4 regions of the Litorilituus sediminis genome follow, and region 1 is predicted to be linked to each of the others. Evidence: predicted binding sites of a transcription regulator. Region 1 holds the regulator's gene; each other region holds the start of a gene.

Region 1 (8,024 bases):
TCTAAATCACTGACGTAATTGCCTGCACCAACAGCTATCAAAAATAAGGCAATGGCACCGACAATAGGCCAATGACTTTGACTAGGTACGTAATAATTTTCGTATTGTTTCGTTGTCATGTCCGTTCCTTTACCGCTTAACTAGGTATATCTTAGTTAAGAGGTTACTTTGTTGCTGATATCGTAAAGGGTGTAAGATAGCGTTAAGGTATTGATTTCTTTAGGGAGATCAATATCTACGTAAAACTGTAGACCCATTTCTACTTCTTCATCCGCTTTTAGTGGTTGCTGGGTAAAGCAAAAGCATTCAATTTTTTGAAAGTAATTGGCAGCAATACCCGGAGAAACTGAAGGTACGGCTTGACCAACAATGTCATAGCTAGCGCGGTTTTTAGCGTAAAACTTAACGAATTTAGTTTCGCCAGGGTGCACCTTGATTTCTTGAATCATTGGCTTAAATTGCCAAGGAATTTGTTTTGCTTTGTGAGTAATAAACTGCACTGTGATGGTTCGTGAAGTATCAACACCGTCGGTTGCTTGTTGAGCTGCTACGGTATTGGTCTTACCGTTTAGGCCTGTGATATCACAAAAAACATCATAAAGTGGCACTAAAGCAAAGCCAAAAGCAAACATGCCTACTACAACCAGCAGTAATTTTTTTACTGTGTTTTGATGTTTGCTGTGCAGCTCTTCGCTATTACTCATGCTAGTGATTCTCTTGCTCAATTTCTGCTGGCGGCGTGCTAAAGGTGTGGTAAGGCGCAGGACTTGCCACTGTCCACTCTAAGCCTTTTGCGCCATCCCATGGGCGGGCTGGCGCTTTTTCGCCACCGCGAATACATTTAATAACCAAGGCAAGGAAAATCAGCTGAGATAAACCAAAGGCAAAGCCGCCAATACTGACCCATTTGTTAAAGTCTGCAAATTGCAGGGCATAGTCTGGGATACGTCTTGGCATGCCGGCTAAGCCAAGGAAATGCATAGGGAAAAACAGTAGGTTTACTGAAATAATAGAGCACCAGAAATGCCATTTAGCTAAGGTGTGGTTATACATATGGCCTGTCCATTTTGGTAGCCAATAATAAGCACCGGCAAACATAGAAAACAGTGAGCCAGTGACTAAAACATAGTGGAAATGTGCGACAACAAAATAGGTATCATGATACTGAAAATCTATTGGCGTCATCGCTAACATCAAGCCAGAGAAGCCACCTATGGTAAATAAAATGACAAAGGCGATGGAAAACATCATTGGCATTTCAAAGCTTAATGAGCCGCGCCACATGGTGGCTACCCAGTTAAATACTTTTACCCCGGTAGGTACGGCAATTAGCATAGTGCAGTACATAAAGAATAACTCACCGAAAAGCGGCATACCTGTGGTAAACATATGGTGTGCCCAAACGATAAATGACAGTAAAGCAATAGATGCGGTGGCATAAACCATAGAGGCATAGCCAAATAAACGTTTGCGTGAAAATGCTGGAATGATGGTTGAAACAATACCAAAGGCTGGCAAAATCATAATGTAGACTTCAGGGTGACCAAAGAACCAGAAAATATGCTGAAACATCACTGGATCGCCACCACCAGCAGCATCAAAAAAGCTGGTGCCAAAGTAAGTGTCGGTTAATAGCATAGTGACCACGCCTGCCAGTACCGGCATAACAGCAATCAATAGGTAAGCGGTAATGAAAAATGTCCAGACAAACAGTGGCATTTTCATATAAGTCATACCAGGGGCACGCATGTTCATAATGGTGACAACGACATTGATCGCGCCCATTATCGAAGAAATCCCCATAATATGAACGGCAAAGACAAAAAATGCGGTACTGCCATTCGAGTAGGTGGTTGATAGTGGTGCATAGAAGGTCCAACCAAAGTTAGGTGCGCCACTTTCCATAAAGAATGATGACAGCAAGATAGCAAAAGCAAATGGCAGTATCCAAAAGCTCCAGTTATTCATTCTAGGTAATGCCATATCTGGCGCACCTATCATCATAGGTATCATCCAGTTAGCAAAACCAGTAAACGCTGGCATGATGGCGCCAAACACCATGATTAGGCCATGGGTTGTGGTTAACTGGTTAAAGAAGTCAGGTTCAACAATTTGCAGGCCAGGTTGAAATAGCTCGGCACGAATTACCATGGCTAGTGCGCCACCAATCAGCAGCATAATAAAGGCAAACCATAAGTAAAGCGTGCCGATATCTTTGTGGTTGGTGGTATATAGCCAGCGTTTGATACCTGTCATTTTGTGATCATGGTGGTCATGATCTTCGGTGTTGTGCTGCTCTTGCTCGTTAAGTACGTCGGTAGTCATTTTATTCTCCTACTTCGCGCTTGCAGCATCAACATCTGCAGGTTGAACTATGTCGCCAGTTTTATTACCCCAAGCATTTCGCTCGTAGGTTATAACAGCGGCAATTTGGCTTTTGCTTAGCATGGGATAGAAGGCTGCCATTGCTGGGTTTTTCTTGCTGCCATTGACAACCATATCGATATGTTTACTGATGTCGCCAGTAACGATTGGCCCGCCATCTAGCGCAGGAAATGCCGGTGGTACACCTTTACCGTTGATTTGATGACAGGCAGCACAGTTAGTGTCATAAATTTGCTTACCTTGTGTCATTAATTCTTCTAGGGTGTAAACTTTGCTGAGATCTTCTTCGCTTGCTTGTTCAGTTTCAACTTCAGCAGTAGGTGTTGTGGCTTGTTCATCACTGCTTGTGCTGGTCGTTTCAGTTTCACCACCTGCGGTAGCTGCCTGTACATCGGCGGCTTGCACAGTGTCGCCGGTATTATTGCCCCAAGCATTACGCTCGTAAGTTACAACTGCGGCAATTTCTTTTAAACTTAATTGCTTGCCGTAGCCCTGCATACCTGTGCCTGCTTTACCGTTAAAGACAATATCAATATGAGCAGCTGCTGAGCCAGTAGTGGTTATTGGGCTACCCTTTAAGGCAGGGAAAGCTGGCGGTAAACCTAGGCCCGAAGGTTGATGACACGCTGCGCAATGGGCGGTATACGTTGTTTCGCCCAACTGCATTAGTTCATCCATAGACGCTGTCGCCGTGAGTGAGGCTTTTTCTGCGGCTGCGGCATCGGCAATAAGTTGGTGTTGCTCAGTAAGCCATGCTTGATAGTCAGCCTCTGATTTTACTTCAACAACAACCGGCATAAAGCCATGATCTTTACCACATAGTTCAGCACATTGACCGCGATAAATACCGGGTTTATCTACCTTAGTCCAAGCTTCATTAATAAAGCCTGGGTTGGCGTCTTGCTTAACGGCAAAAGCAGGAACCCACCAAGAATGAATGACATCATCTGAAGTGAGTAGAAAACGCACTTTTTTATTCACGGGAATGACTAAAGATTTATCAACCTCAAGTAGGTAATTATCACCTTTGGCTTCTCCTTCACCCTGTTGGTTTTCATATTGAGCACGAGGTGTTGATAGGACAGAGTAAAACTCTATGTCTTCGTTAAAGTATTTGTAATGCCACTTCCACTGTGAGCCAGTAACTAGGATGGTAATATCAGAATTGGAGTTGTCTTCCATAGCAATCAGTGTGCTGGTAGCGGGAACAGCCATGGCAATTAAAATGATGACCGGAATAACCGTCCAGAGGATTTCTACCTTGGTGCTTTCATGAAAGTCTGCAGCTTTAGCGCCCTTTGATTTTCGGTGAAAGGCAATTGACCAAAACATAGCGCCAAAAACGACGATGCCAATTGCAATACAAATATACAATACCATCATATGCAAGCCATAGACTTCATTACTGATGGCGGTGACCCCTTTGGTCAGATTTATGGTTGAATCTGCCCAAGCTGAATTAGCAAAAATGCTTACTAATATCAGCCATACTAGGTTACGTCTTCTCACTAGACATCTCCTTGCCTCTACTACCCATAGGTATAGTGTTAGAAACAGAAATGCAGCAATGTAAATCACGGCTCACTGGACTGAATATCTGTTAATTTTTATAATTTTTATTTATTAAATTAACGACGTGAATGAGCAATAGTAATCTGAAAGGATTGTATTAGCATATTGACGTCTTTTTATTCTTTTTGTGGTCATTTTTTGTTCTATGCTGTTTTTAGCATTGCCTAAATTTTGATCTAGGTCAATAAGTTTATAGGATATAGTTTAAAAAAAAGCCAATCAATTCAATGGAGTAATAACTCTAAGTGTTGCTGTGTAAGGCTTAAACCCTGAGTTTGTAGATAAAAAAAATTTTTGAAAAAAATATGTTATTGAAGGGAATTATTGACGCTATTACTGTAGATAGTTAACAAAAAGTAAGACTTGATGACAATTGAGCATCGAATGAAATGAAAAGCCAAGTCGTCACAAAAGTGACTACTTGGCTTAATAGAATTGGTGTAATAGAAAACTGTGCTTATTACATCCAGTTGCCGTTTCGTACTATACCTACGGCAATACCTTCAATATTAAACTGCTGGCTAGCTAAATCTACTTTGATTGGTTCAAAGGCTTCGTTTTCAGCGTGCAAATAAACAATGTTGCCTTCACGTTTAAAGCGTTTAACGGTGACATCATCTTCCACTCGGGCGACAACCACTTGGCCGTTATGAACATCGGTAGTTTGGTGAACAGCCAATAAATCGCCATCCATAATACCGATATCCTTCATACTTTCACCATTGACTCGTAAGAGATAATCAGCAGCAGGATGAAATAGTGTGCCATCCATTTTGTAATGATCTTCAACATGCTCTTGCGCCAGAATAGGCTCACCAGCGGCAACGCGACCAATTAAGGGTAAGCCCTCTTCTTCTATCAATTCTTCAGCTAAGCGAATCCCGCGGGAGGTACCTGCGAGCATTTCAATATAGCCCTTTTTGGCAAGTGCTTTTAAATGCTCTTCAGCAGCATTGGCTGACTTAAAACCAAAAAACTCGGCAATTTCAGCACGTGTTGGTGGCATGCCTGTATCGTGAATTTTTTCTTTGATTAAATCAAAAATCTGCTGTTGTCTTGTTGTTAATGGACGCAAATTTTCCATAAAGTTATTCCTGTAGATATACACAGTAGTACTGTTAGTATATACAGACTGTACTTAATGACAAGTATTTGTTTTATAAATAGACTGTTTGTAGGTTTTAGATTCAGTGAATTGTTAAAATAAGTAAAACGCTCAATTGATGATAATTTCAATAGACTTGCATCTCGATAGACATAAAAGTTTTGCAGCTTAAAGGAAAAACTAAAAATAATATTGACGTTTTAGACGGCGTTTATACTTAAGTGAATCGCTAATGCTGCTTACTTGAGTTTATTGCTATAGAGGTAATAGAGCAACAACATTGTTCCTAATACCGCAAACAGCATTGAAGTTGGAATTAAAAAAAACGGCTCTCGTAAATAGCCATCCTTATCAATAGATACGCCGATAATATGGTAGCTAAAATATGCTAGTAGCGACGCAGTAAAACAGAAAACGCTTGGCCATATTTTTTTTAGCATGGTGATTTTATTCCTAATATTCGTATTAATGATTCGTGTTTAATAGAGTGAAATCATAAATAAAGATGCTTATTAATAACACTGCATGATGTAACAAAGTATTAAGCTTTATGTGTTGGTTATTTGCGTATTTAGCCAATGTTCAAAATAAGTTAAAAACGCTGTTACCTGCATGGGTAGATATTATCTGCAGGCAGAAATGGCTTGAACGCCGACTACTTCGATATGCTCTTCATCTGAACAAGATATTAATTCCACTTAATTTTCAATAGATTACTTTATTTTTCCTTGGTAACTCCGTCATGAATTGATAATTCAATTTTACATATCTGTATTATTTGTAGTATAAATGATATTGTATAATTTATATTGCAATCTGTATGCAATGTTATCAATACTAAAACAAGCACACTAGGAAAAGAGAAATGAATAATAAGAAACACTTTAAACTAGGATATCTATCTTCGTTAGTTATGCTTAACCTTGGCTTATCAACAGCATCTTTAGCCGCCGACTCGGCGGTAGCAGAAGAAAATAAAGATGAAGTGGAAGTTATTGTCGTCTCGGGTATACGAGATAGCTTGATTAAATCCAAAGATATTAAGCTAGAAGCAGACACAATAGTTGATGCAATCACGTCAGAGGATATTGGTAAATTCCCTGATCAAAATGTGGCCGAATCATTACAGCGTATTACTGGTGTTGCCATAGATCGCAAAGGTGGAGAAGGGCAATTGATAACGGTTAGGGGAATGGGGCCAGAGTTTACTTCTGTTCTACTTAACGGCCGAACCTTAGCGACTACCAGTGGTGGCAGAGCCTTTAGTTTTGATATTTTTGCTTCTGAACTTATCAGCGGTGCTGAAGTGTTTAAAACTCAGGCGGCACATTTACAAGAAGGGGCTATTGGCGCAACGGTCAATGTAACTACATTCAAACCTTTTGATATTCCAGGCTTTAAAGCTGTTGGTACTGCTAAAGCACAGTACGATGAGATGACAGGAGAAGTGGCGCCGCAATTTTCCGGATTGATCAGCAATACCACAGAAGATGATAAATTTGGCGTACTGTTTTCTTTCGCGCACAATGAACGTAAAAGCCGTTACGATAGTGCCAATACGGCTTATTACTGGCATACAGATCTGACCATGGATGATGGCAGTTATTACGACGATATTTATTTTCCACAAAATTATGACCAAATTGCGCAATCAGAAGAAAGAACACGCACTAATGCAAATTTAGTTTTGCAATATAAACCTAGTGATAATCTGGAGTTTACTGCTGATGCACTCTACTCACAGTATGATGTTGAGTACCGTCAAGATATTCTTGCTCACTGGTTTACCAAAGATCAACTTACCGATGTTGAAGTGGATGATAACGGTACTTTGGTGAAATTATCTATGGGCAAGGGCAGCAACAGTGACGTACTAGTACGTCAGTCTGATACTCGTAATGAATTGCTCGCCTTAGGATTTAATGCCGCATGGGATGTTAACTCAGATTTAAACCTAAGCTTTGATGTAGCCTACTCAGAAGCTAAATCAGATCCTAAACGTGGTACAACAGACACGGTAGCCTCTCGCCCAGGTGATTATACCTATGATCGTAGCTCTGGTGCGCAACTACCACAATTAACCTTTGATAGAAACAACTCGGCATCTGGCTTAAAAGCTGGCTGGGGTGAGCGCTTTGGTTATATTCGTGAAGATGATGTTTTAGAAGCAAAAATTGATGCTGAGTTAATGGTTGAAGCCGGACCATTATATAAAATTGGCTTTGGTACTATGACATCGGATAGAACCTTAGCGAGCACCCGACTAAGAACCACTCGCCCATTGCCGTGGACTTGGGGTGATAATAGTGCAGCTATTTGGCTGCCTGAGAATATGTTCTCAGTGTATGATGCCGATGGATTCTTATCGGGCGGCTCAGGTGCACCTGAACAATCATGGTTAACATTTAATTCTGAAGACTTTTTTGACTATATCACCTCTGCGGATGTGGTTGCCCAATTGGATGATCCAGCAGGGGTTCAGCAGTTACTTGATGATAATGATGGTTTTACCATGCATGCTGTACCATGGAACTATGAAATCAATGAAAAGCTGTTTGCTCTTTATACTGATGCCTATTTAGAGGGTGAAATTGGCAATATGCTTTGGTCAGTTACCGCAGGCTTACGTTATGTTAAAACTGATAGCACCTCGAATGGTTTTGCCGTACCTTTACTTGATCTTATTCCATCAGAAGGTAAGCCAGGTTTCGTTAATGCCGTTGAAGGGGATGATTATACACCTGTAACGGTTAAGCATGATTATGATAATTGGCTACCTAGCATTAACGCTAAATTGGAAGTGATGGAGAACTTAATCACTCGTTTTGCCTATTCTAAAAGCATTACTCGTCCTGAACTGGATGAAATGTCGCCTGAGTCAGGTTATGGTGGTGGTGATGTCACTCAGCTAACGGGCTGGGGTTCGAACCCGAAATTGATGCCATTTGAGTCGAAGAACTTA
Region 2 (8,024 bases), 1.2 Mb from region 1:
TTAAAAGGGGATATTGTTTTACTGAATGTTTGGGCAACTTGGTGTCCAACGTGTAAATATGAGCACCCATATTTAGTTGATATTGCTAAAAATCCACAGTTAAAGCTGTATGGCCTTAACTACAAAGATGAACGCGCTGCAGCACAAGAATGGCTGACCGTATATGAAGACCCTTATATGTTCTCTATTTTTGATGACGTAGGTACCTTAGGTTTAGATTTAGGTGTTTATGGTGCGCCAGAGACCTTTGTCATTGATCATCACGGTATTATTCGTAAACGCTTTGCAGGTGCTATTGATACTCGTGTTTGGCGTAAAGAGTTTGAGCCTTTGATCGCACAGCTTATTAGTGAAAAGCAGCAAGGAAAGTAACTTAATGACTATGATGAATAAAACATTATCAAGCATCTTAGTGATGTGTACTGCATTTTATCTAGTAATAGCTGCTATCGGCACAGCGAATGCAAGCCCGGTAGATACTTATGTGTTTGAAGATGAAGTGATGAAGATTCGTTTTCAGGCATTAAGTAAAGAGCTACGTTGCCCTAAATGTCAAAACCAAAACTTGGCTGATTCCAATTCACCTATTGCCGCTGATTTAAGACGCGAGCTGTATGATTTATTAAAGCAAGGTAAGGCAGATAGTGAAATTGTTGACTTTATGGTGAATCGCTACGGCGAGTTCGTGTTATATCGTCCAAAAGTATCTGAATTAACCTATGTATTGTGGTTTGGTCCTGCGGTGTTAGTGCTGTTAGCAATTATTGTCGTGATTGTTGTCGTTCGCAGAAAACCGGCCAACAAAGAAAAACTGGCATTAAGCTCAGAGCAACAAGATAAGCTAAAGCAGCTATTAAAAGATAAGTAGAGAAGTAGATACTATTATGGAATTCGTACTGATAAGCCTTGGTTGTTTAATTTTGTTGTTAGCCGTTGTTTGGCGACCTTTTTTTAAACAATATAAGCAAGCAAATCAAAGCAGTGTAGATGTTGGCTTACGCAAGCAAACCAACATAGATTTATATCACGAGCATAAGAAAGAAATTGAGCAAGACTATGCTGATGGTGGTATCGATGAAGAGAACTATCAATATTTATTAGCTGAGCTAGACAGCACCTTATTGCAAGATATTGAAAACAATGACTTAGAGTCAACGCAAGCGGCGACACAAGCTAATAAGCAAGTATTTTCGATATTTTGGCCTGTTGGCATAAGCTTATTTATATTAGCATTTTCATTTGCTTTATATACCAAGCAAGGCACTTATGAAACCTTGACCCGTCAAGCGCCAGCAGATAGCCAACATATGTCTGCACAGCAAAGCCAAGAGCAAAGAGCACAACAAGCATTGGCCTATATTGATGAATTGAAATTGCACTTAAAAGATAACCCGAACGACGGTGAAGCTTGGTATAACTTAGGGCAAACATTAATCAGCGTTGCTGATTTTGATGCCGCCATTGCCGCGATTGACCAAGTAATTCGCATTGAAGGTGAGCATGCTGATTTAATTGGTACTAAGGCGCAAGCAAGTTATTATCGCAATAATCAACAGATTGATGAGCAAGTCCAGCAATATATAGATAAAGCGTTAGCGTTAGATCCGGCAGATCCTTCTACCAATATATTACTGGGTATGCATAACTTTATTGAGGGCAATTTCCAGCAGGCAATCGTGCATTGGCAATTAGTAATTGATGCAAATAAACCTGGCGTTAATACCGCAGCGTTGCAAGAAGCGATTGCAGAAGCGAATAAGCGCATGAATATGCCACAAAGTCAGCAGCAGGCCGTTGCAGGTCCGCAGCTTAAGCTGAATGTTACCTTGTCAGATAGCATAGCTAAGCAGCTAGAGCAAAGTGAAGATAAAGTCGTGTTTGTTTATGCTGTACCGACTGATGGTCGCCGCGTACCACTTGCGGTAGTAAAAATGATGTCGAGTGATTTGCCCACTCAAGTTGTCTTGAGTAATCAACAAGCTATGACACCTGAAACTAACTTAAGTAGTGTCGAGAATGTCCACTTATATGCGATAGTTTCTAGTCAAGGTGGTGTTGGTATCAAGCCTGGTGACTTTAAAGGACAGTTACTTAATATCGACGTGAATTCTCAAGAAATCATTGAGTTATCTATAGATCATCAAGTAGAGTAATTAATACTTGTTATTTCGGCATTTTTATAAGGGCGGCATGAGTCGCCTTGAATACCAATTGAATTAATTATTTGATCATTCAGCGAGAATTAAAAGGCTTATAGGCAAGGCATTGATTGCAGAGAATGGTTATTCCCTTGTCAAAATCAATAACACAGCATATATGCCTTTTAAACTCGCCCTTGGGAGCTTGTCAGGAAGATGATAATTTCACAAATTTCTTGGCTGGAGAATGACTACAGCGGCATCAATTTGCTTTATTCTCACCTCCCTGACACAGCTCTGAACTGGTCAAATAACTATTTCACTTGGTATATTTTTTGGAACAATAATAATGAAGTCTAGATTTTCCGCTGCCCTAGGTGTTACCTCTAAGGTAAAAACAGGCGTTTTACTTACTAATTTAGGTTCTCCAGAAGCGCCAACAGCGCCAGCTTTGCGTAGTTATTTGCGCGAGTTTTTATCAGATCCGCGCGTGGTGGAAATCCCTCGCATTATCTGGCTGATTATTTTACACGGTATTATTTTACGAGTAAGGCCAGCAAAGTCTGCCAAGTTATACCAAAGTATTTGGACAGATAATGGCGCACCTTTGATTGAAATAAGCAAAAAGCAGCGTGATAAAGTCGCTACGCGCCTTCAAGCTGAGTATGGTGAAGATGTGGTGGTTGAACTTGCTATGCGTTATGGTCAGCCAAGCATTAGCAGTGCTTTACAAAAGTTAAGACAACAGGGCGTTGAAAATATTATTGTCTTGCCCCTGTATCCTCAATATGCGTCACCAACAACAGGCTCAACCTTTGATGCCATTAGTCGAGAGTTAACTCAGTGGCGATGGCTGCCTAATATTCATTTTTTAAGTGGTTATCATACTAATAAAAAGTATATTGCCGCATTAGCCAATTCAATTATTGAACATGTTGAGCAACACGGTCAGCCAGATAAATTTGTTTTGTCGTACCATGGTATGCCAGAAGCATTTCGTCAGTGGGGAGATCCCTATTATGACAAATGTCTTGAAACGACTAAGTTGCTTGTTGCACAAGTTAATAAAACCATTAACATTTCTGAAGAATGCTTTCTTAGCTGTTTTCAATCTCGTTTTGGTAATGCGCCCTGGTTACAGCCTTATACGGATGAGGTTTTAGAGCAATTACCGCAGCAAGGTAGTAAGCATATTGCTATTTTGAGCCCTGCCTTTAGTGCTGATTGTTTAGAAACCCTTGAAGAGCTTATTTGTGAGAATAAAGAAGTTTTCATTGAGGCAGGTGGTAAGCAGTACCATTATATTGCTGCGTTAAATGAGCGTGATGATCATATTGATGCCATTGTTGATGTATTACAGCCAGCGCTCAATTCGGCATGTAAGTAATTTATAGCCTTATATAAATAAACAATAGAAGTACTTGCCAATTTTGAAATTCATCGTATACTGTTTTTACATACAGTGTTTGGTGGCGAGGGTAAAGGCAAAGAGCAGAAAGATTATGTGTATCGATATAAATCGTTAATGTCAAAAAAATATATGCGTACATAAGTTTTTGATCATCAAATGCCCTCTTATTAACTTCATGCAGAAAAAGATCGCGCACATTGATATGGATGCATACTATGTCTCGATTGAAATCAGAGACAATCCATCTTTAGCTAATAAGCCAGTTGCTGTTGGCGGTAAATCTAATCGAAGAGGGGTTCTCTCAACCTGCAATTATATTGCAAGACAGTATGGCGTTAGCTCGGCGATGCCAATTGGATTGGCACTTAAAAAATGCCCTGATCTTGTTGTCGTCCAGGGAAGAATGGAGGTGTATAAAGAGACTAGCCAAATTATTCATAGCATATTTGAAAAATACACAGATAAAATCGAGCCATTGTCACTCGATGAAGCCTATTTAGATTTATCTGAATCCTCACTTCATCAAGGATCTGCGACCTTAATTGCCCAGGAAATAAGAGAGGAGATTCTAAAGGCTACAGGCTTAACAGCTTCGGCAGGGATTGCTCCGCTTAAATTTGTCGCTAAAATCGCTTCCGATCTTAACAAACCCAATGGTCAATGTACCATTGTACCAGAGAATATATGGCAGTTTTTAGAAACGTTGCCACTAAAAAAGATCCCCGGTGTAGGTAAGGTAACTTTTGATAAGCTTAAGGAGCTTGGGTTTGAAACTTGCGGTGATATAAGGCGTTCTGATGAAGGTTTCTTGGCAAGCAAGTTTGGAAAGTATGGTCACGTACTATGGAAGCGAAGTCACGGAATAGATGATAGAGAGGTGCAAGTATCACATATACGAAAGTCCGTAGGGGTTGAGAGAACTTTTGAGTTTGACATCAGTGAGCAGAGTGAACTTGAATCGATAATAGTTGACAAGTTATTGCCAGAATTGAGGCGTCGTTCATCGAAGTACCTTGAGACTCGTGCTATGAGTAAGCTTGGCGTAAAGGTTAAATTTAACGACTTTCAACAAACAACAAAAGATCAGAAAGCTAGTGAAATTAGTTTAGATTTGTTAAAAGTATTGTTATTGGAAGCAATGAGTAGGGGAAAGGGAAAGCCTGTAAGGTTACTTGGTATTCATATCGGGTTAAAAGAGCCTGAGGAAAATAGCGTCCAGCTCGGCTTAGAGTTTGACTAATACTAAACCTTAGCCATATATAAAAACAGAGTTAATCTTTTCACAAAAGCAAACCTAAATAGTGTTTGCAGAATGTAAGAGAAAAGACATTCATTAAAAAATATTTGTTGCCACGACTACTTTTAATTACATTAGCGACATTGATGAATGACGGACATAACAAATGGATACCCGAGTTTTTAAGACTTTCATAGCGGTAGCAGAAAATAAGCACTTTGGCCGTGCTGCTGAAACCTTATATATCACTCAAGCGGCGGTAAGCGCTCGTATAAAACAGTTAGAAGAATTTTACTCTACTCAATTGTTTGTAAGAGAGAAAAACAATTTACGTCTCACGCCCTCAGGCGAAGCATTGATTGCTCATGCCTATTTGATGGTGAGTCAAATGGAGCAATCTAAACTAGCAATTTCATTAGCCAACCACCAAAAAACTTCTTTCAACATTGCAGCTACGCCGAATGTATGGGATGCATTTTTTAGTAATCGTATTCATGATGCGATGGAGCTCTTTGTCAATGTTGCACTAGGCACTGAAATTTCGGTTAGAGAAGTCATTCAAAGAAAATTAGATGATAAAAGTTTAGATGTTGGACTCTTAATGGATCCAATAAAAGACGATGATTTTACTAACGAACTTATTGGGCATTTCGATTTATCTCTCGTCGGTAGTCAACCTGAATTTGACAAAAATGTTGAAGATTACATATTAGTTGATTGGGGAATTACTTTTAAAAAGGAGCATGCTTTACATCATAAAGTCACGCCTCATTTTAAAACCACTGCGGCAATGATTGCCCTTGAAGTTATTATGTCAAAAGGGGGATTTGCCTATTTGCCGACAGAGCTGATTAAGGAGTATGTTGAATCATACGAGTTATTTGAAATAGAAGCCCCTGTTCAAATTAAGCGTTCAATTTTTATGGTTTATAGAAAAAACAATAACAATGAAGATTTAATTAATAGGCTGAAGGAGCTTTTTGTAAAGATTGCCGTCAATAAAAAACCTTAATTTTATGAGGCTCAATGTCAATCACTCTTTTGACATTATTCGAGAAGACACTGGTATAATGCCAATCGAATTAGTTGTTCAATTAAAAGGTAAACCGCAAGAGTATTGTAGTGGGTTTAAAGAGGTTGCAAAGCGTTATAACGCATTAATTGAAAATAGGCTCGATGTAAGATTGCAGGCCTTGAGCCAAGTGTTAAGGTATCAACAACAGACATAGGCAAGATTAAGGGGTCCTTTAGTTCATTTTGTCCTATTGAGGATGCCATTGAGATTGAACAAAAACTGACGACTGATTTTTTTGAAATTTGGAATCACTGCTTGCAGCATTAATTAGGAGAGTATTTGTGGAAGGTTTAACAGAGATAACTGAAATTAATGAGCTTATAGAGTTACTAGAGCAGGAGCAAGTTCAGTTACCTTCACATTATAGCGAGCTTAATGCTGGGCAGTGGGCGCGCATTTTGGAAGGCTTAACTAATGATATTAGGTTAAAACTGTGGCCGCATATTGATGCGTCGTTAAACAGTGCCATTTTAGTGGAACTTCATGAAGATACCTTGCAGCAATTTCTTGCTGTACTTCCGCAAAAGTCGATAGAAAAAACCGTTTGTTCCAGTACGCAGGTAGAAACTGTTGAAATATTAGAAGCACTTCCTCAAAAAACTGCTCGTAGGATTGTTAAAAAGCTATCTCCTGAAGCGCAATCTCAAGTAAAAGTATCATTTAGTTATAAAGAAGATCAGGTTGGACGTTACGCGAATCAACAAGTTTATACCATTGACGAAAATGAAAATGTTGCAGAAGTTATCGCTGAAATTAAAAGTGGTGAAAACACATTAGAATCAAGCAATTTTATTGTTGTTAATAAAGATATGCACTTCATAGGTGAAATTTCTATCAATGAGCTGTTAAACGCAAAAAATAAAGAAAAAATCGCTGAATTGGTCAATACAAGCGATTCAACATTAAATGATCTTCAACTACTATTAGATGCATCTAATTTAGTAAAAGAAAGTCAAAGAAACTACTTGCCCGTTATAAGTAATGATGGGCGCTTTGTCGGTATATTTTCAATCCAAGACGCTTTAGATGTTTTCCAAGTTTTTTATGAAGCACAAGTTGCCCATATGGGTAACGTAAGTGATGAGGATTTATTTTCTCCAGTGCTACTTAGTTCTAGAAGAAGAGCTGTATGGCTTGGAATTAACTTAATTACTGCATTTTTAGCGTCAATTGTAATCGGCGTATTTGATAAGGTGTTACTTGAAGTTGTCGCGCTAGCGGTATTAATGCCAATCGTAGCAAGCATGGGAGGGATCACCGGAAGCCAATCGCTAACCTTAACGATAAGAGGTTTGGCGACAGGTCAAATAAGTAAAGGTAACTTGAGTGTATTAAGAAATAAAGAGTTTTTAGTTGCCTTAATAAACAGTTTGTTTTGGGCTTTACTTGTTGCTTTTGTTTGCCATTATTGGTTTGAAAACGCTACGTTAGCTCTCATTCTCGCGGTTTCAATTGTTATAAATATGCTTGTCGCTTCGTTATCAGGTGTTTACATTCCTGTAGTTCTAGAAAAATTTGGGGTAGATCCTGCTATTGCTGGCTCTGTGATATTAACGACAGTAACTGATGTTGTGGGATTTTTTGTCTTTTTAGGCGGTGCAACTTTAATTTTCTTAAGTTAATACACCAAAGCTTAGGCAGTAAAATATGTTGCAATTAAATAACTTATTAATAGAAATAGTAGCAAAGCAATATCGACTGTATTAATTTTTAGCCACTTCATAGATATACTCATTTACGTTTAAGTTAGATAACTTTAGTGGCTAAGTATTTAATTGAAAAGCTAAAAATAATTAACCTAACGACAATAATTTTTGATGGTGATGTTCGCCTTAAATTAATTAATAATGTAATGAGTGCCTTTAATTTTTTTAGCTTGATAAACAGCTTTATCAGCTGATTCTAATAACTCTTTTGATGCTTTTGTTAGTTCGCCAATAATCGCTATAGAAGTTGCACCGATTGAACATTTTATTTCGATATCTAGGTTGTTAATTTGTTGTGACTTAGATAGACACTTGACTATTTTTTTTGCCATTAATTCTAATTCAGGTTTTAAGGTGTCAGGCAGTAATAGTACAAATTCGTCGCCACCGAACCGAGCTATGGTATCTGTTTCTCTAGATACCGATGATACTAACTTGACAAACCTTTTTAGTAGCT
Region 3 (8,024 bases), 1.2 Mb from region 1:
TTTTTAGGTCATCAAAAAACTTTTTCACGCCATCAAAGAAGCCAGTTTCTTTCGGGCTGTGCTTTTTACTGCTCTTGCCCATTTTCTCTTCTAAGTTACGTAATAATTCAGCTTGATCGCCAGATAAATTCACCGGCGTTTCAATGACTACTTTACACATTAAATCACCAGTAGAAGAACTACGTACTGATTTCACACCCTTACCACGTAAACGGAACATTTTTCCTGTTTGCGTTTCTTTTGGTACTTTCAGCTTCACTTTACCCGCTAAGGTAGGTACTTCAATTTCACCACCAAGTGCAGCCGTTGTGAAACTAATCGGTACTTCACAATATAAGTGGTTTTCATCACGCACAAAAATTGGATGATCTTTCACATTAACCTGTACGTATAAATCACCCGCTGGTGCGCCGCTTTCACCTGCTTCACCTTCACCTGATAAACGAATTCTATCGCCAGTATCAACACCAGCAGGAATTTTAACGGATAAAGTTTTTGTTTTCTCAACGCGACCTTGACCACGACATGAAGTACAAGGATCGGTAATCACTTTACCTTTACCACTACAGGTTGGACAGGTTTGCTGAACAGCAAACAAGCCTTGGCGCATTTGTACTTGACCATGACCATGACAAGTCGAACAAGTTTTCGCGCTAGTACCTTTTTTCGCACCTGAACCATCACATGGTTCACAAGTAACATAAGTAGGTACTTTAATTTCTAAGCTCTTACCCTTAACCGCATCTTCAAGGTTTAATTCAACATTGTAGCGTAAGTCGGAGCCACGACGTGCTCGCTGTTGACCACCACGACCGCGGCCACCACCGAAAATATCACCAAAGATATCACCGAAGGCATCACCAAAGTCACCATGACCACCGCCAAAGCCGCCGCCAAAACCACCATGACCACCTTGTTCAAAGGCTGCATGACCGTATTGATCGTAAGCAGCACGTTTTTGATCATCATTTAGTACTTCATAAGCTTCTTTTACTTCTTTAAAAGTCTCTTCCATGCCTTTATCGCCCTTAGTTCTATCAGGGTGATATTTCATAGCTAACTTTTTATAAGCTTTTTTAATTTCGCGTTCTGTGGCGTCTTTTGAAACACCTAACACTTCATAATAATCACGTTTTGCCATAAATCTATTTCTTTACTTCATCTTGATGGGTACTAATTTGCTTAATTTCTTTTAAACCAAATAAACAAAAAACCAAGAAAATCAGCACCAACTTAATAACTAACTAATGCTTTCCAGCATACAAAAAGCGCCGAAAATATCGACGCTTTCTAAAGAGGACGTAGTCTAACTCTTTTACTCGCTAAGATTAAGTTATATCGCTTTAGTTCAAGGAGAAGGCACGGAGCGTATAATTATACGTGAGTACCTTCGACGCCGAAATTAAGCAATATAACGACAGCTTAGCTACGTAAAAAATTACTTATCGTCTTTCACTTCTTCAAACTCAGCGTCTACCACATCATCTGCTGGCGCTTGACCGGCATCTTGTGCTTGACCTGCATCACCTGCTGGTGCACCTTGTGCTTGCGCTTTAGCTTGTGCAATTTCCATTAACTTAGCTGATGCTTCCATTAAGGCTTGTTGCTTAGCTTCAATCACTTCTTTGTCGTCGCCCTTGATTGCTTCTTCAAGTTCAGTGATAGCTGCTTCGATTTTCTCTTTATCTTCAGAAGGTAACTCATCACCCGCTTCTTCAACTTGCTTACGCGTTGCGTGAACAATGCCGTCAGCTTGGTTACGTGCTTGAATTAATTCTTCAAACTTAGCATCAGCATCAGCATTCGCTTCAGCGTCACGTACCATTTGCTCTACTTCATCATCTGATAAACCTGAAGAGGCTTTAATAGTAATCTTCTGCTCTTTACCTGTGTTCTTATCTTTTGCCGTTACATGAAGGATACCATCAGCATCGATATCGAAGGTTACTTCGATTTGTGGCGTACCACGTGGTGCTGGGTCAATACCTTCTAAGTTAAACTGACCTAAAGACTTGTTCGCTGCCGCTTGCTTACGCTCACCTTGTACAACATGAACAGTTACTGCCGCTTGGTTATCTTCAGCCGTTGAGAAAGTTTGTGATTGCTTAGTAGGAATTGTCGTGTTCTTGTCAATTACCTTAGTCATCACACCACCCATAGTCTCAATACCTAGAGATAATGGTGTTACGTCTAATAACAATACGTCAGTTACATCACCCGCTAATACACCTGCTTGTACTGCAGCACCAGAAGCTACAGCTTCATCAGGGTTAACATCTTTACGTGGCTCTTTGCCAAAGAAGTCCGTTACCGTTTTTTGTACTAATGGCATACGTGTTTGACCACCCACTAAGATAACGTCATCTACGTCACTTACTGATAAGTCAGCATCTTTAAGGGCCATTTTTAACGGCTCTAATGTTGCCTTAACCATCTCTTCAACTAATGACTCTAACTTAGCGCGAGTCACTTTGATGTTCATGTGCTTAGGACCTGAAGCATCCGCTGTGATGTATGGTAAGTTAACGTCTGTTTGCTGTGCTGAAGAAAGCTCACATTTTGCTTTTTCTGCTGCTTCTTTTAAGCGTTGCATCGCAAGCGGATCAGCTGTTAAATCCATACCTTGCTCTTTCTTAAACTCACTAACTAGATAGTTAATTAGTTTATTATCGAAATCTTCACCACCTAAGTGCGTATCACCGTTAGTCGCTAATACTTCAAAAGTGTGCTCGCCTTCAACTTCATCAATTTCAATGATTGAAATATCGAAAGTACCACCACCAAGGTCATATACAGCTACAACTTTATCGCCTTGTGCTTTATCCATGCCATAGGCAAGTGCAGCAGCTGTTGGCTCGTTGATAATACGCTTAACATCAAGACCTGCGATACGACCAGCATCTTTAGTAGCTTGACGTTGTGAATCGTTAAAGTAAGCAGGTACCGTAATTACCGCTTCAGATACTGTTTCACCTAAGAAGTCTTCCGCAGTTTTCTTCATTTTCTTCAGTACTTCAGCAGACACTTGTGGTGGCGCTACTTTTTCGCCTTTTGCTTCAACCCAAGCATCGCCATTATCAGCTTTAACGATGCCAAATGGCATAATTTCGATATCACGTTGAACTTCTTTGTCTTCAAAACGACGACCAATTAAACGCTTAATCGCGAATAAAGTATTTTTTGGGTTTGTAACTGCTTGACGCTTAGCTGGTTGACCAACTAAAGTTTCGCCTTCTGCTGTATAACCTATGATAGATGGCGTAGTACGATCGCCTTCTGCATTTTCAATAACACGTACACTGTCACCGTCTAAAACCGCAACACATGAGTTAGTTGTTCCTAGGTCAATACCAATAATTTTGCCCATCTTTGGAGCTCCTATTCATTAGAAATAAGTTAAATCTGTTGTTGAAATACTAAGTGGGGTCAGCAAAATGCTTTTCAATAGAAAAAATTAAAAAATTTTCTTTTTTATTGATATATGGTGCAAAAAACATGCTCAATATTTAAAGGTAGCTGTGCAAAGGCAGGATATATAGGCAAGAAAAAAGGTGCTTTCGCCAGCTAAGCAAAGAAAAATGGGCTGTTTTGCAAAACCAACATTGGAAAAAGCACCAAAAGGTGTAAGAGCTTACAGCTACTTGATCATTTCTTTAAGCGCCAGAGCTAATCTAGGGTCATCAGTTTTTGAACTAGTGGTTTTAAAAATCACTTCATGATGGCGATTTAAAAAGTAAGTTGTTGGCGTACCGCGTACCTCATAATCTTTAGCAACCTGCTCGCCATTAACTGCAGTGATAAAATCGAAACCACGATTGTTAATTTCATCTTGAGGTTTTGCGCCTTCATCTTCACGAAAACTAATAGCAAGTAAGGTTACTCCTTGTGCTTGATACTGTTTTTGCAATGCAACTAAGCTAGGTTGTAGCTTTTTACAATACGGACACCAAGTAGCCCAAAAGTGCAAAATAACAGGCTTACCTTGATATTGAGATAAGCTAATATCTTCACCAGATTGTGTTTTTAATTGCCAAGGCATGGCTTTATCTGCGCTGTAGGCTGACATGCTAAAGAAAAAGCTAACGATAAAGAGAGTGTATCGAGTAAATGTCTGAGTCATAATTAAAACAATATTAAAAAACATGTTTTGAAAAAGACCCGCTAAGACAAATTAACTTTCAAAGTAAATGAATTTTACTTTCTGGGTTCAGTTCAGCAGGCACAAAAAAAGCAAAGACAATCGCCTTTGCTTTTTACTATGTTGAGCTAATAAAGTGACTTAGGCGCTAGCATCAACACTTGGTGCTTTTGATACCATAACCATAGCAGGACGAATTAAGCGGCCATTTAACTCATAGCCTTTTTGCATTACGGCAATAACCGTATTTGGCGCAACACCTGGTACTTCTTGCATTGACATAGCTTGATGCTGATCAGGGTTGAATGGTTGATCTTGTGGGTCAATAGCCTTAATTGCAAACTTCTCTAACGATGAAATTAAGCCTTGTAAAGTTAATTCAATACCTTCAACAACGGCTTTGTTACTCTCATCTTCTTTATCGATGCTTTGTAAAGCACGCTCTAAGTTATCAACCGTAGTTAACATTTCACCAGCGAACTTTTCTAAAGCGAACTTTTGTGCTTTTTCTACATCTTGGGCAGAACGACGACGAATATTATCCACTTCTGCTTTTGCACGGATCACAGAATCCTTTTGATCAGCTACCGTTGCTTTTGCTGCTGCTAAAGCAAGTTCAAGTTCATTGATTCTCTCTTGCTCTTCGCTAATAATTTCATGAGCATGCTCATGCTGCTCCTCAACTTGCTCTTCTGCTTGTTGAACAATTTCTTCTGCTAACTGCTCTGGCGTTAACTCTTCAGCACTTTTATGCTCATTTGACTCTGTTGTCATGAAAAACTCCAAATTAAAACTTTTATTGCTGTCATTATGGGGATTCAGTTACATGATTCAAGCGTGATTTCAAAACAATTTGTAAAAAGTGAACTTTACATCAGAAGAAATTCCAGCGAAACTTCCCATATAGCGAGCATATTGCTCATTAAAAAAGTTGAAATAACGTTATGACTCAACAATATAAAACCATAGGTTTAATTGGCAAGCCACATCATGATGGCGCCAGCAATACCATTGAAATTTTACACGATTATTTATTAAAAAATAACTACCAAGTTATCGTTGAGCACGCAGTTGCACAATCACTTAACATTGACAATATGACCACAGGTCTATTGACTGATATTGGTGAACAAGCTGATTTAGCTATTGTTGTTGGTGGTGATGGTTATATGCTAGGCGCAGCCAGAGTTTTAGCCTGTTATGATATTGGTGTCATCGGCGTTAACCGTGGCAACTTAGGCTTTTTAACCGACTTAAGCCCACAAGATATTATCACGCCACTAGAACAAATACTGGCGGGAAAATCACGACAAGAGCAGCGCTTTATCATTGAAGCTGAAGTTTATCGACATGGAAAACTTAAAAGCTCAAATAGCGCAGTAAACGAAGCGGTACTGCATGCTGGTAAAGTAGCCAGCATGATTGAGTTTGAAGTCTACATAGACGGTTCATTTATGTTTAGTCAGCGCTCTGATGGCCTTATTGTTTCCACGCCAACTGGCTCAACCGCTTATTCAATGTCAGCGGGCGGACCAATTTTAACGCCTAACCTAAATGCCTTATCACTTGTGCCTATGTTCCCACATACACTGACAAGTAGGCCTATAGTAGTTGATGGCGACAGTGAAATAAAACTGATTTTAGCCAATGATAACCACGAAAACTTACAAGTAAGTTGCGATGGTCACGTTATTCTTGCGGTTATGCCAGGTGATGAAGTTATCATCAAAAAAAGTGAGTACACCATTAGGCTTATTCATCCGCTTGATCATGATTACTTTAATGTGCTGCGAAGTAAGTTAAGTTGGGGCAACAAGCTTTACTAAGCTGCCTATTAAATTTCTAACTTAAACAAACAGCTAGCAAATAGACTGATAAATTTTAAGCAAATAGCTTGCATAAAAACCAGTTACTGTATAAATTAACAGTAACTGGTTTTTTGTTCATATATTTATAAGGCTAGCACATGTTGTTGCAACTCAATATTCAAAACTTTGCTATCGTTCGCTCATTAGATATCGATTGGCAATCAGGCATGACCACCATCACAGGTGAAACTGGTGCAGGTAAATCTATTGCGATTGATGCGTTAGGCTTATGCCTAGGCGAACGTGCGACCACCAATGTTGTTAGACCTAACTGTAAAAAAGCCGAACTTGCCGCAACCTTCGATACCGAAAAAAACCCAGCCGCGCAAAAGTGGCTAAAATCACATGAGCTCAATCAAGAAGACAGCCATGCAAATTTTGAATGTATATTACGTCGCGTCATCTCCAGCGAAGGCCGTTCAAAAGCGTATATCAACGGCAGCCAAGTACCTCTAGCGCAACTTAAAGAAATTGGTCAATTATTAATTAACATCCATGGACAGCATGATCATCAACTGATTGTTAAATCTAGTCAGCAATGTCGCTTACTTGACGATTATGCAAATCACCAAACATTACTCGATGAAGTAAAGCACTATTACAAGCAATGGCAAGGCTTAAACAAAGAATTAGTACTACTTCAACAAAATAAACAAGAAAGTGAAGCGAAAAAACAGCTCATTCAATATCAAGTTGAAGAGCTTGATGAATTTGGCTTACAAGAAGGCGAGTTCTCAACCTTAGAAGCTGATTTTAAACGCTTTAGTAATGCTCAAGAGCTGCTAGATACCACGCTATCTTCTATTCAGCTATTATCTGAAAACCCAAGCGTTAATATTATTGATTCGTTACGTCAATGCAGTGACAACATCAACACTTTAGCGCGTATGGATTCGCAGCTTAATAATGTGGCGATATTACTGTCAGACGCACTTATTCAATTAAATGAAGCGAGTAGTGATTTAACGCATTACTATCAACAGCTAGAGCTTGATCCCGAAAGCTACAGCATAATAGAAGAGCGCTACTCAAAAGCACTACAGCTAGCTAAAAAGCATCAAGTTTCGCCGGAAAACTTAGTTAGCTTTCATCAAGAGTTAAGCCAGCAATTACAAGCTATCTCACATGATGAATCTCGAATTGATATCATTATTCATGAACTTGAAAGCACACAAAACTATTATCGTGATGCTGCCAATAATTTAACACGTTCAAGGCAAGCTGCCGGTAAAAAGCTCAGCAAACTTATCACTAAAAGTATGCAAGAACTTAATATGCCACACGGACAATTTGCCGTAGATATTAGCGAAGGTAATATCACTGATGGTATGGGCACTAGCAAAGGGACTGATGTAATTAATTTCCTCGTGAGTATTAACCCGGGTCAAGCGCTTGAAGCAATGAACAAGGTTGCTTCAGGAGGAGAGCTGTCTCGTATTAGTTTGGCTATGCAAGTTATCTTAGCGGAAAAAGTCGTCACGCCTAGCTTAATCTTTGACGAAGTCGATGTAGGTATTAGTGGACCAACCGCCTCTATGGTTGGCAGCAAGTTGCAGCAACTAGCTAAAAATACCCAAGTTATTTGTGTGACTCACCTGCCTCAAGTGGCCTGTAAAGGACACCAACAACTCTTTGTTAGCAAATTAACAGATGGCGAGCATACAGAAACAAAAGTAACGGAACTAAGCGAGCAAAGTCGTATCAAAGAAATTGCCCGTTTATTAGCAGGCGATAAAATTTCTGAGCACAGCTTAGCCAATGCACAAGAACTACTGGCAAGTTAGGTCAGTTGTAACTAAATAATTACTCAGAAATTAAAAATAACTTTGTAACTCGTGTCATGCTTAGTTATTATGCCTGCTCACAGTTTTTAGGATAAAAGATTAATGTTGTTTCGTGTTGCCGCTATTACTATTGCCTTGTCTCTTTCAGCTTGTTCTAGCTGGGTTTATCGTATCGATATCCCACAAGGTAATTATCTTGAGCAAAAAAGTATAGAGAAATTACAAGTAGGTATG
Region 4 (8,024 bases), 500 kb from region 1:
GATAGTTGTTCACTCATAGTGGAAAATCACTTTTTAATAATAGGTTAAAGACAGTGCTATTTTGCCGCAGCAGGCATCTGGCGACAAGTAGAAATTCAATAGCATTAACAGAGCTAACCACTGTGACTTAGGGTGTCAATAAAGGTTTTGACATTATCACCTACTTGATTACATAATGTTCCCACATAAATTACACCTGTAATCTTAAATATGAAACGCTATCTTTTTATACTTATTACTATTTTGACTCTGTGTAGTTGCGCTAATAAGCCAACAGTAAATGTATTTAGTAAACACCTCTCTCAAGCAAAGCAACAAGAACTGACGCAGACTTTGTCAGCAGCAGATTTTAACGTGCAAGAAAGCAAGGTAGATTTTCCCAACTCAATTCAAGTCAATACCTTAGTATATACGCCAAGTAACCAAGCTAATGACCATATTACCGCGCTTATAGCCCAGGTTAAAAGTCTCGGTTATGACATTCAATCTGTTAATTTATTAGCTTCTGATAACCATAGCTTCACTGCCAATAATATAGGTTTGTATTTATTACCTGATAACTATGTACCCGATCTGCCCAAGTTAGAAGTTCAAGCACAAACCATTCAGCTTGCCAATGAATATGGCAGTGCTCAATGCGCTAGTTTCTTAGATTTAAAAGAAGATAAGCATTTTGTTTTTGAAGTAAATATTTGGCAAGAACAGCAGCAAGATTACCAAAGTCACTATATTAAAGGCACTTGGCAAAGCGATCAGTTTGATAATCTGTTACTAAGTTCAAAAAATTGGCGAGTTAGCCTGCCCTTTAAACGCACTTTTTCTGTTGAAGATACCCTAGATGGAAAACGCCAAATGATAAAACTGACACCGCAGTACAATGCCCAACTACAAGGAAGCTATCTTAAAAAAGGCGTTGAACAAGTGAATATCAACTGTGTGCATTCCATCGCTATTGCCTTGTAGCATCACGGCCACTATTCCTGACTAAAGAGCTTTTTTCGCACCATGGCACGATAAGCTTTTGGCGTTAAATTTAATTGCTTTTTAAATAGCCGTGTTAAGTGCCCTTGATCTTGATAACCAACCTGATCGGCAATTTCTTGGATAGATAAATTACTGGAGGCGAGTAAATCTTTCGCCATATCAATACGTAATGTTTGCCAATATTGAGTTGCTCTAACGCCTGTTGCCGCTTTAAAACGCCGTGTAAACGAGCGCTGACTTAAACCAAATTGCTGAGCAACTTGCTCCAAACTAAGCTCGGTATCTAGGTTTGTTCTTAACCAAAATTGAATTTGCGAAATCAACTCATCTGCATGCCTATCCACAGCACCTTCAAGGTACCTTTGCTCCTCATAAGGTTTACGAATTTCATGCGAAAAGTTACGTTGTACATTTTGTGCCGCAGCGCGACCATAGGTTTGCTCAATAATGTGAACAATAATATCAGCAAGCGCATTTAAGCTGGCCGCACAGTAAATGCGATCTGACTGAGTAATAAAAAAATCAGGCTTGAGTTCTACTTGCGGGTAATCACGTTGAAATTGCTCAACATAATGCCAATGAGTTGTCGCAGGGTGATTATCTAATAAGCCCGACTCGGCAAGAAAACAAACACCAGTACCAACGCCAATCAAGGTAGAGCCTTGTTGCCAACACCTTTTCAGCCAAGCAATAAGTGCTTGCTGCTTGCGTAGCACAGGTCTTGGATTACGCCATAAGCTAGGCACAATAATAATATCAGGGAAATAGTCTTCTTTAAGATCTGACAAGATAACATCAGCAAGTAAATTGATGCCTGAGCGTGCTTTGATAATGGCTTCATCATTACTGACAAACTGGGTAACTAAGCCGCTGGTTGCTTTATCATAACGCCGGGCATAGGCTTCACCCGCCAATAACATCTCTACAGGGAGGGTTAAGCTTGTCGAGAGCACATGTTGATATATAGCTAAACTCACCCGCAATTGGCTTTCATTATGAATTCTATATGACACAAAACACTCCAAAAGGACACTTCTGGCCATTATGACACAATTTAAGGCCATTTTAACTTATATTTAATTTCTCTAGCTGCTTAAAATGACACTATATGATTTAGCTTCACTATTTTTTAAGGTTTTATTATGACAGCTTTACCTTTAGTCATTGGCATGGGCGGCATTAATGCTGCAGGACGAACTTCTTTTCATCAAGGCTTTCGTCGCATTGTTATTGATAAACTAAACGCACAAGCACGACAAGAAACCTTTGTCGGCTTAGCAAGTTTAATGAACTTAATTTCAAGTGAAAATGGTAAGTTGGTTGATCAGCAAGGTAATGTTATCGAAGCAGCTGAAGTTGAAGCTAAGTTTGGTCAGCAAATTTTAGACGGCACACTGATTAGAAAAATTGAGAAAAATCATTTTGATCCTGATGCAACACATTGGCATCAAAAAATGAAAATTAGCCCGCGTGATAAAAACATCAGTTTCGAATTACGCAAAAAAGAGCTACCTCATCCACTCCCTTCTGCTTGGGTGGTAACTGAATTAGACAACGGTCGCGTGAGTGTCGAAATTCCTGAGGAACTAACGGTTTCACATGATGCCTATCGCGATAACCCAATTAAAGCCGCAGGGCAAATGCCAACAGGCTTTAAACCAGAAAGCTTATACAACAGTCGCTACCAACCACGTGGCTTACAGGCAACAATTTTTGCCGCGACTGATGCAATTCGCTCAACGGGTATTGAATGGGATACTATTTTAGATAAAATCAGCCCAGATCAAGTTGGTACTTACTCTGCTTCTGTAGCTGGTCAAATGCAAGACGAAGGTTTAGGTGGCATGTTAAAAAGTCGCCTTGCTGGCTCTCGTGTTAGCACTAAGCAATTAGCCTTAGGCTTAAACACCATGTCAACCGACTTTATCAATGCTTATGTTACCGGTAATGTTGGCACAACCTTCTCATCATCTGGTGCTTGTGCAACCTTCCTTTATAACTTGCGCGCCGCAGTACAAGATATGCAGGCTGGCCGTATCCGCGTGGCTGTAGTCGGCAGCGCTGAAGCACCTATTACCCCAGAAATTGTTGAAGGTTTTGGTAATATGAGCGCCCTTGCTAACGAGGAAGGCTTAAAGAAATTAGATGGCAACGGCATAGCGGATCATCGCCGTACTAGCCGCCCATTTGGCAATAACTGTGGCTTTACCATAGGTGAAGGTGCGCAATTTGTTGTTTTAATGGATGATGCGCTAGCAGTTGAAATGGGTGCTAAAGTATTGGCTTCTGTTGCTGATGTCTTTGTCAATGCTGATGGCTATAAAAAATCTATCACAGCGCCGGGCCCTGGTAACTACATTACTATGGCAAAGTCTGTTGCTTTAGCTGAAAAAGTACTCGGTAAAGAAGCGCTACAAGAACGAAGCTTTATTCTGGCTCATGGCTCAAGTACGCCGCAAAACCGTGTCACTGAATCACTTATTTATCATAAGTTAGCTACCAGCTTTGATATCCATAACTGGCCAGTTGCAGCACCTAAAGCGTACGTTGGTCACACCATAGGTCCTGCAAGTGGCGATCAAATGGCGATGGCACTAGGTATCTTTAGCGATAACATTATGCCGGGCGTAACCACCATAGATAAAGTGGCAGATGATGTTCACAACGAACGCCTTAATATCGCAACTGAGCACTGGAACTGTCCTGATATGGATGTTGCTTTTATCAACTCAAAAGGCTTTGGTGGTAACAATGCCACAGCAACGGTATTTTCTGCCAAAGTAAGCCTTGCCATGATGGCAAAAAGACATGGCGAACAAGCGATGAAGCAATACTATGACAAATTGGCAACGGTTGAACTAGCACAGCAAGCCTATCGCGATAAAGCCAATGCCGGTCAATTTGATATTATCTACAAGTTTGGTGAAGGTTTACTTGATGAAGAAGCCATTGAAATCAATGCTGATGAACTAACATTTAATGAGTTTAAACATACCATTAAATTACCAAGTGAAAACCCTTTTGATGATATGGTGTAAAACTTTCCCTGTACTTAATCATTAGGTAATCGTTATGATAAAAGCAGCACCAGCTGCTTTTATTTTTTTGAGGCATCAATGAATTACCTTCGCACTTGCACACTTTGCATGGCATTATTCGCTTTATCGGCGCACGCTGATAGCCAAAGTGAGATCAATCACCTACTGGCATTTGTTGCGCAAACTTCATGTACATATGAGCGAAATGGCAGCTTCCACAATGGTAGGGAGGCGGTAGCTCATATCAAAAAGAAATACCGATACTTTGCTGACGATATCAAAAGCGCTGAAGATTTTATTCACTATTCAGCCAGCAAAAGTACCTTCTCTGGCAAGCACTACACCATACATTGCCCAGAGCAAAAACCAATAAAAAGCCAAACCTGGCTACTCAATGAATTAACTCGCTACCGACACAGCTTAAAGGCGAAGTAATACCAATTGCACTAAAGCGAAGGCAAAGTCAAAGTCAAAACAAACTGTACAAATAACCAGTGTTTAAGCTATGCTAATGATTATTGTCTTAACACATCATGTTTCACATCAGCTTTGAAATTATATATTGCAGAAAAACCTAGCTTGGCAAGAGCGATAGCAGCGGCCTTACCTAAACCACAAAAAAAACATAAAACTCACATAGAACTAGGTAATGGCGATGTGGTTAGCTGGTGTATCGGTCACATCTTAACGCAAGCAAACCCTGAAGATTACGACGCTGAACTAAAAAAATGGCGCCTAGATACGTTACCTATTATTCCCGATCAGTGGCAACTTAAACCGATTTATCAAACACGTGCGCAACTCACTGCACTTAGAAAGCTGGTAAAACAAGCAAGTGAAATCATTCATGCCGGCGATCCTGACCGAGAAGGACAATTACTTATTGATGAAGTAATTGATTATTTAAAGGTAAGCCAGCAAAAAAAACAATCTATGAAACGCTTACTAATCAGCGACTTAAACTTACCTGCAGTAAAGCGCGCCTTAGCCAATTTAAAAGACAACCGAGACTTTATGCCTTTATCTATTTCTGCACTGGCACGCTCGCGGGCAGATTGGCTCTATGGCATCAACCTAACCCGAGCTTATACTATCCACGGCCAACAATCAGGCTTTAATAGTGTCTTATCGGTTGGCCGCGTACAAACCCCAGTATTAGGTTTAGTGGTACGAAGAGAGCAAGAAATTGCCAACTTTGTTAGCAAGCCCTTTTACCAAGTCTTTGCCCACTTAATTACCAATAACAATGAAGCATTTACCGCCAAATGGCAGCCAAGTGAAAATTGCCAACAATATTGTGATGAAGAGGGACGCGTATTAGTTAAAGGCTTAGCTGAAAATGTTATCTCACGCATCACAAACCAACCGGCATTCGTTGAAAATGTCGTGACTGAAGATAAACATCAAACAGCACCCTTACCCTTTAATTTATCTAGCTTACAAATTAGTGCCGCGAAACAGTTTTCTATGAACGCCAAGCTAGTGCTCGATGTTTGCCAAGCTTTATATGAAAAGCACAAACTTATCACCTACCCAAGATCTGATTGTCGTTACTTACCTAAGGAACAGCACAAGCAAGCAGCTGGTATTCTAAACATGCTCAGTAGTAGCACACTAGCGGCAAAGCCACTGACCATAGCACAGCAAGCAAGCCAAGCCGACGCATCACTAATTAGCAAAGCATGGAATAACAGCAAAGTTGGTGCTCATCATGCCATTATTCCAACAGAAAAGTCGGCCAATAATATTAATTTAAATCCGTTTGAAAAAAACATTTACTCGCTTATTGTCCGTCAATATTTAATTCAGTTTTATCCTGCTTATCAATATCAACAAACCAAGGTAGCCATCAGAATTGCCGGCGGATTATTTAGCGCAAATAATAAAGTAGAATTAGCACTTGGCTGGCAAAAACTCTTTCCCGCCAGTAAAAAAGAGCAACACAGTCAGCAGCAAGTTAATCTACCTAAACTAAAAAAAGGCGATGAGCTGCATTGCCAATCTGGTGAACTTGTTAGTAAAGAAACTTCACCACCACAATCATTTACTGATGCTAGCTTACTCAGTGCCATGACAGGCATTTCACGCTATGTTAGTGATCCTGACATACGCAAAGTACTCAAAGATACCGATGGCCTAGGCACTGAGGCCACCCGAGCCAATATTATTGAATTGCTTTTTAAGCGTAATTTTCTTAAGCGCCAAGGGAAGAAAATTATTGCCACGGATATCGGTATAGCTCTGATAAAAGCCCTACCTATTGCTGCCACCTTGCCTGATATGACCGCTCAATGGGAAGCGAAATTAGGTGAGATTAGTGAAAAATCTGCCAGCTACGCCAGCTTTATGCAGCCACTCACCACTACGGTGAGCGAAATGATAACAGCTGCCAACCAACAAGACTTTTCTGCTTTACCCAAAGTGGCCTTTAAGCCTAAATCGAAGAGAATACGGAAGAGAAAAACGTTTTGATGTGATATGCACATCAAAACCTGTAATTACATCTATAATTCTGACTGTAGGTTTTGACTTAAATTTACAATCATAGTTAAAGGTAATTGAAACAGTTAGGGTTTTAGTCAGATTTAAAAATGACTCCGTTTTAGCGTCTGAAATACGGCCAATTTAAGTTAGGCCCTTAGTTAATCACACCTCAATTTACACAACGAGATATACAATGATCATACGGAGTATCCACTAAACTAATTAGTTACTTTCTAGCAGTAGTCATAAATAAACCTCTCACATTCAGGTTATCTATTAACCTGAATTGAGAGGTTTGTTATTTTCTACTTTGAGCGGCTGTCGTCTTTAATCTAATTAATTTATCAACATAAAGGGTCAACTTTAAGCGACTGCTCTCGTCATTTCACATATTTAATGTGTACCTGACCCAATTTATTTTTAGTTAATTCTTTAAAAGTCTATTTTGAATAATTATCCTTGTAGTACATAATCCAACCAGTTATGGCTGAAAACGCAATAGTAACTATTAACAGTAAAACCTTTTTTCCAATTCCTTTCGATTTATATACTTTATAAAAAGCATATGACCACAAAGTAAAAAATATAAATGAAGTAAATAAACCACTAACTGTTACAAAGTGTCCATTTAGAGGTTTTTCAAGTGTATTGTCAATAATCATAAACAGTATCACATTTAATACTGCTCCCCAAAAACCTATTTTCCATATTATTTGCACTTAGAATACCTACTTAAACTGACTAAAATCAAACTGAAATACGTGAGTACCGATTTTACCTGCTTTTGCTTCGAACTTTAATACACCGTCTGAAGCGAACCCAATATTCTTGTGAGTATAAGAGCCATTCCGACGCCAAGCTTGAAAAGTTGGCTTAGATGTTCTTATTGGTATATTTGTCGACGTAAAAGAGGTGCTAGTACTATTTCCAAATTTAATAATATCATAGCTAAAAGTGTTTGAGTTATTAGTGACAGATCCAACAGCTGATATTTCCCATTTCGTATTATTAGCTTCTGTCAAGATTTTATATATCGTTGCTTCACCACCAATTTCAAATTTCAGGTTATTTTCTTTCGTCCCCGCTTGGAAGCCAACACCAGTTCCTTTTTGTACAAAATCATAATCATATGCATTCCATACCTTAGCCGAAAACTCAGCAGTTGACATAGATAAAAGCTATGAATGGTTAGAACTTCCCAATGAGGGGCATGGTTATTATGACGAAAATAACCGTTATATGGTCTATAAGAAAGTCCTCGACTTTTTAGACAAGAATATCGGCAAAGCCAGCTTATAGATAGCAAGTTCACTAAGCCTGATTTTTATAAAATCAGGCTTTCGCGAAGATACCACCTCAAGAATTAGCACCTATAACAGTATTAACCCCTATAACAGTATTAAACCCAAGACTTCATAATGAAGTTTTCCCCTTTAGGAAAAACGAATACTTTATACAATATTGTCTTGTGATTAAAAGACCGTTATCATAAACATCTTCATAAAAGGAAGCTCTTTA

Evidence for each region. Region 1 encodes LexA, which represses DNA repair genes until DNA is damaged. Its sites were predicted from a motif close to TACTGTATNNNNATACAGTA; they were not measured.
Region 2: a site for LexA is predicted at 3,584-3,603, ahead of dinB (DNA polymerase IV). Genes of this name have one in related genera too.
Region 3: a site for LexA is predicted at 6,049-6,068, ahead of recN (DNA repair protein RecN). Genes of this name have one in related genera too.
Region 4: a site for LexA is predicted at 4,500-4,519, ahead of EMK97_RS10070 (DNA topoisomerase III). Genes of this name have one in related genera too.

The regions. Positions count from the first base shown of each region.
Region 1 covers NZ_CP034759.1:2,753,728-2,761,751, forward strand. The annotation lists gene EMK97_RS12260 (cytochrome c oxidase subunit 3) at 1-119, opposite strand, end outside; gene EMK97_RS12265 (cytochrome c oxidase assembly protein) at 156-704, opposite strand; gene ctaD (cytochrome c oxidase subunit I) at 706-2,325, opposite strand; gene coxB (cytochrome c oxidase subunit II) at 2,335-3,894, opposite strand; gene lexA (transcriptional repressor LexA) at 4,418-5,032, opposite strand; gene EMK97_RS19430 (DUF3955 domain-containing protein) at 5,302-5,502, opposite strand; gene EMK97_RS12290 (TonB-dependent receptor) at 5,928-8,024, shown strand, end outside.
Region 2 covers NZ_CP034759.1:1,576,895-1,584,918, reverse strand. The annotation lists gene EMK97_RS07090 (DsbE family thiol:disulfide interchange protein) at 1-372, shown strand, start outside; gene EMK97_RS07085 (cytochrome c-type biogenesis protein) at 377-868, shown strand; gene ccmI (c-type cytochrome biogenesis protein CcmI) at 885-2,153, shown strand; gene hemH (ferrochelatase) at 2,488-3,525, shown strand; gene dinB (DNA polymerase IV) at 3,725-4,789, shown strand; gene EMK97_RS07065 (LysR family transcriptional regulator) at 4,953-5,798, shown strand; gene EMK97_RS07060 (magnesium transporter) at 6,143-7,483, shown strand; gene EMK97_RS07055 (GGDEF domain-containing protein) at 7,699-8,024, opposite strand, start outside.
Region 3 covers NZ_CP034759.1:3,931,515-3,939,538, reverse strand. The annotation lists gene dnaJ (molecular chaperone DnaJ) at 1-1,141, opposite strand, end outside; gene dnaK (molecular chaperone DnaK) at 1,439-3,367, opposite strand; gene EMK97_RS17435 (TlpA disulfide reductase family protein) at 3,638-4,066, opposite strand; gene grpE (nucleotide exchange factor GrpE) at 4,280-4,912, opposite strand; gene nadK (NAD(+) kinase) at 5,083-5,964, shown strand; gene recN (DNA repair protein RecN) at 6,105-7,790, shown strand; gene EMK97_RS17415 (outer membrane protein assembly factor BamE) at 7,893-8,024, shown strand, end outside.
Region 4 covers NZ_CP034759.1:2,254,534-2,262,557, forward strand. The annotation lists gene EMK97_RS10045 (dUTP diphosphatase) at 1-17, opposite strand, end outside; gene EMK97_RS10050 (hypothetical protein) at 334-963, shown strand; gene EMK97_RS10055 (GlxA family transcriptional regulator) at 975-1,997, opposite strand; gene EMK97_RS10060 (beta-ketoacyl synthase) at 2,127-4,022, shown strand; gene EMK97_RS10065 (DUF5329 family protein) at 4,101-4,457, shown strand; gene EMK97_RS10070 (DNA topoisomerase III) at 4,572-6,494, shown strand; gene EMK97_RS10075 (hypothetical protein) at 7,235-7,675, opposite strand.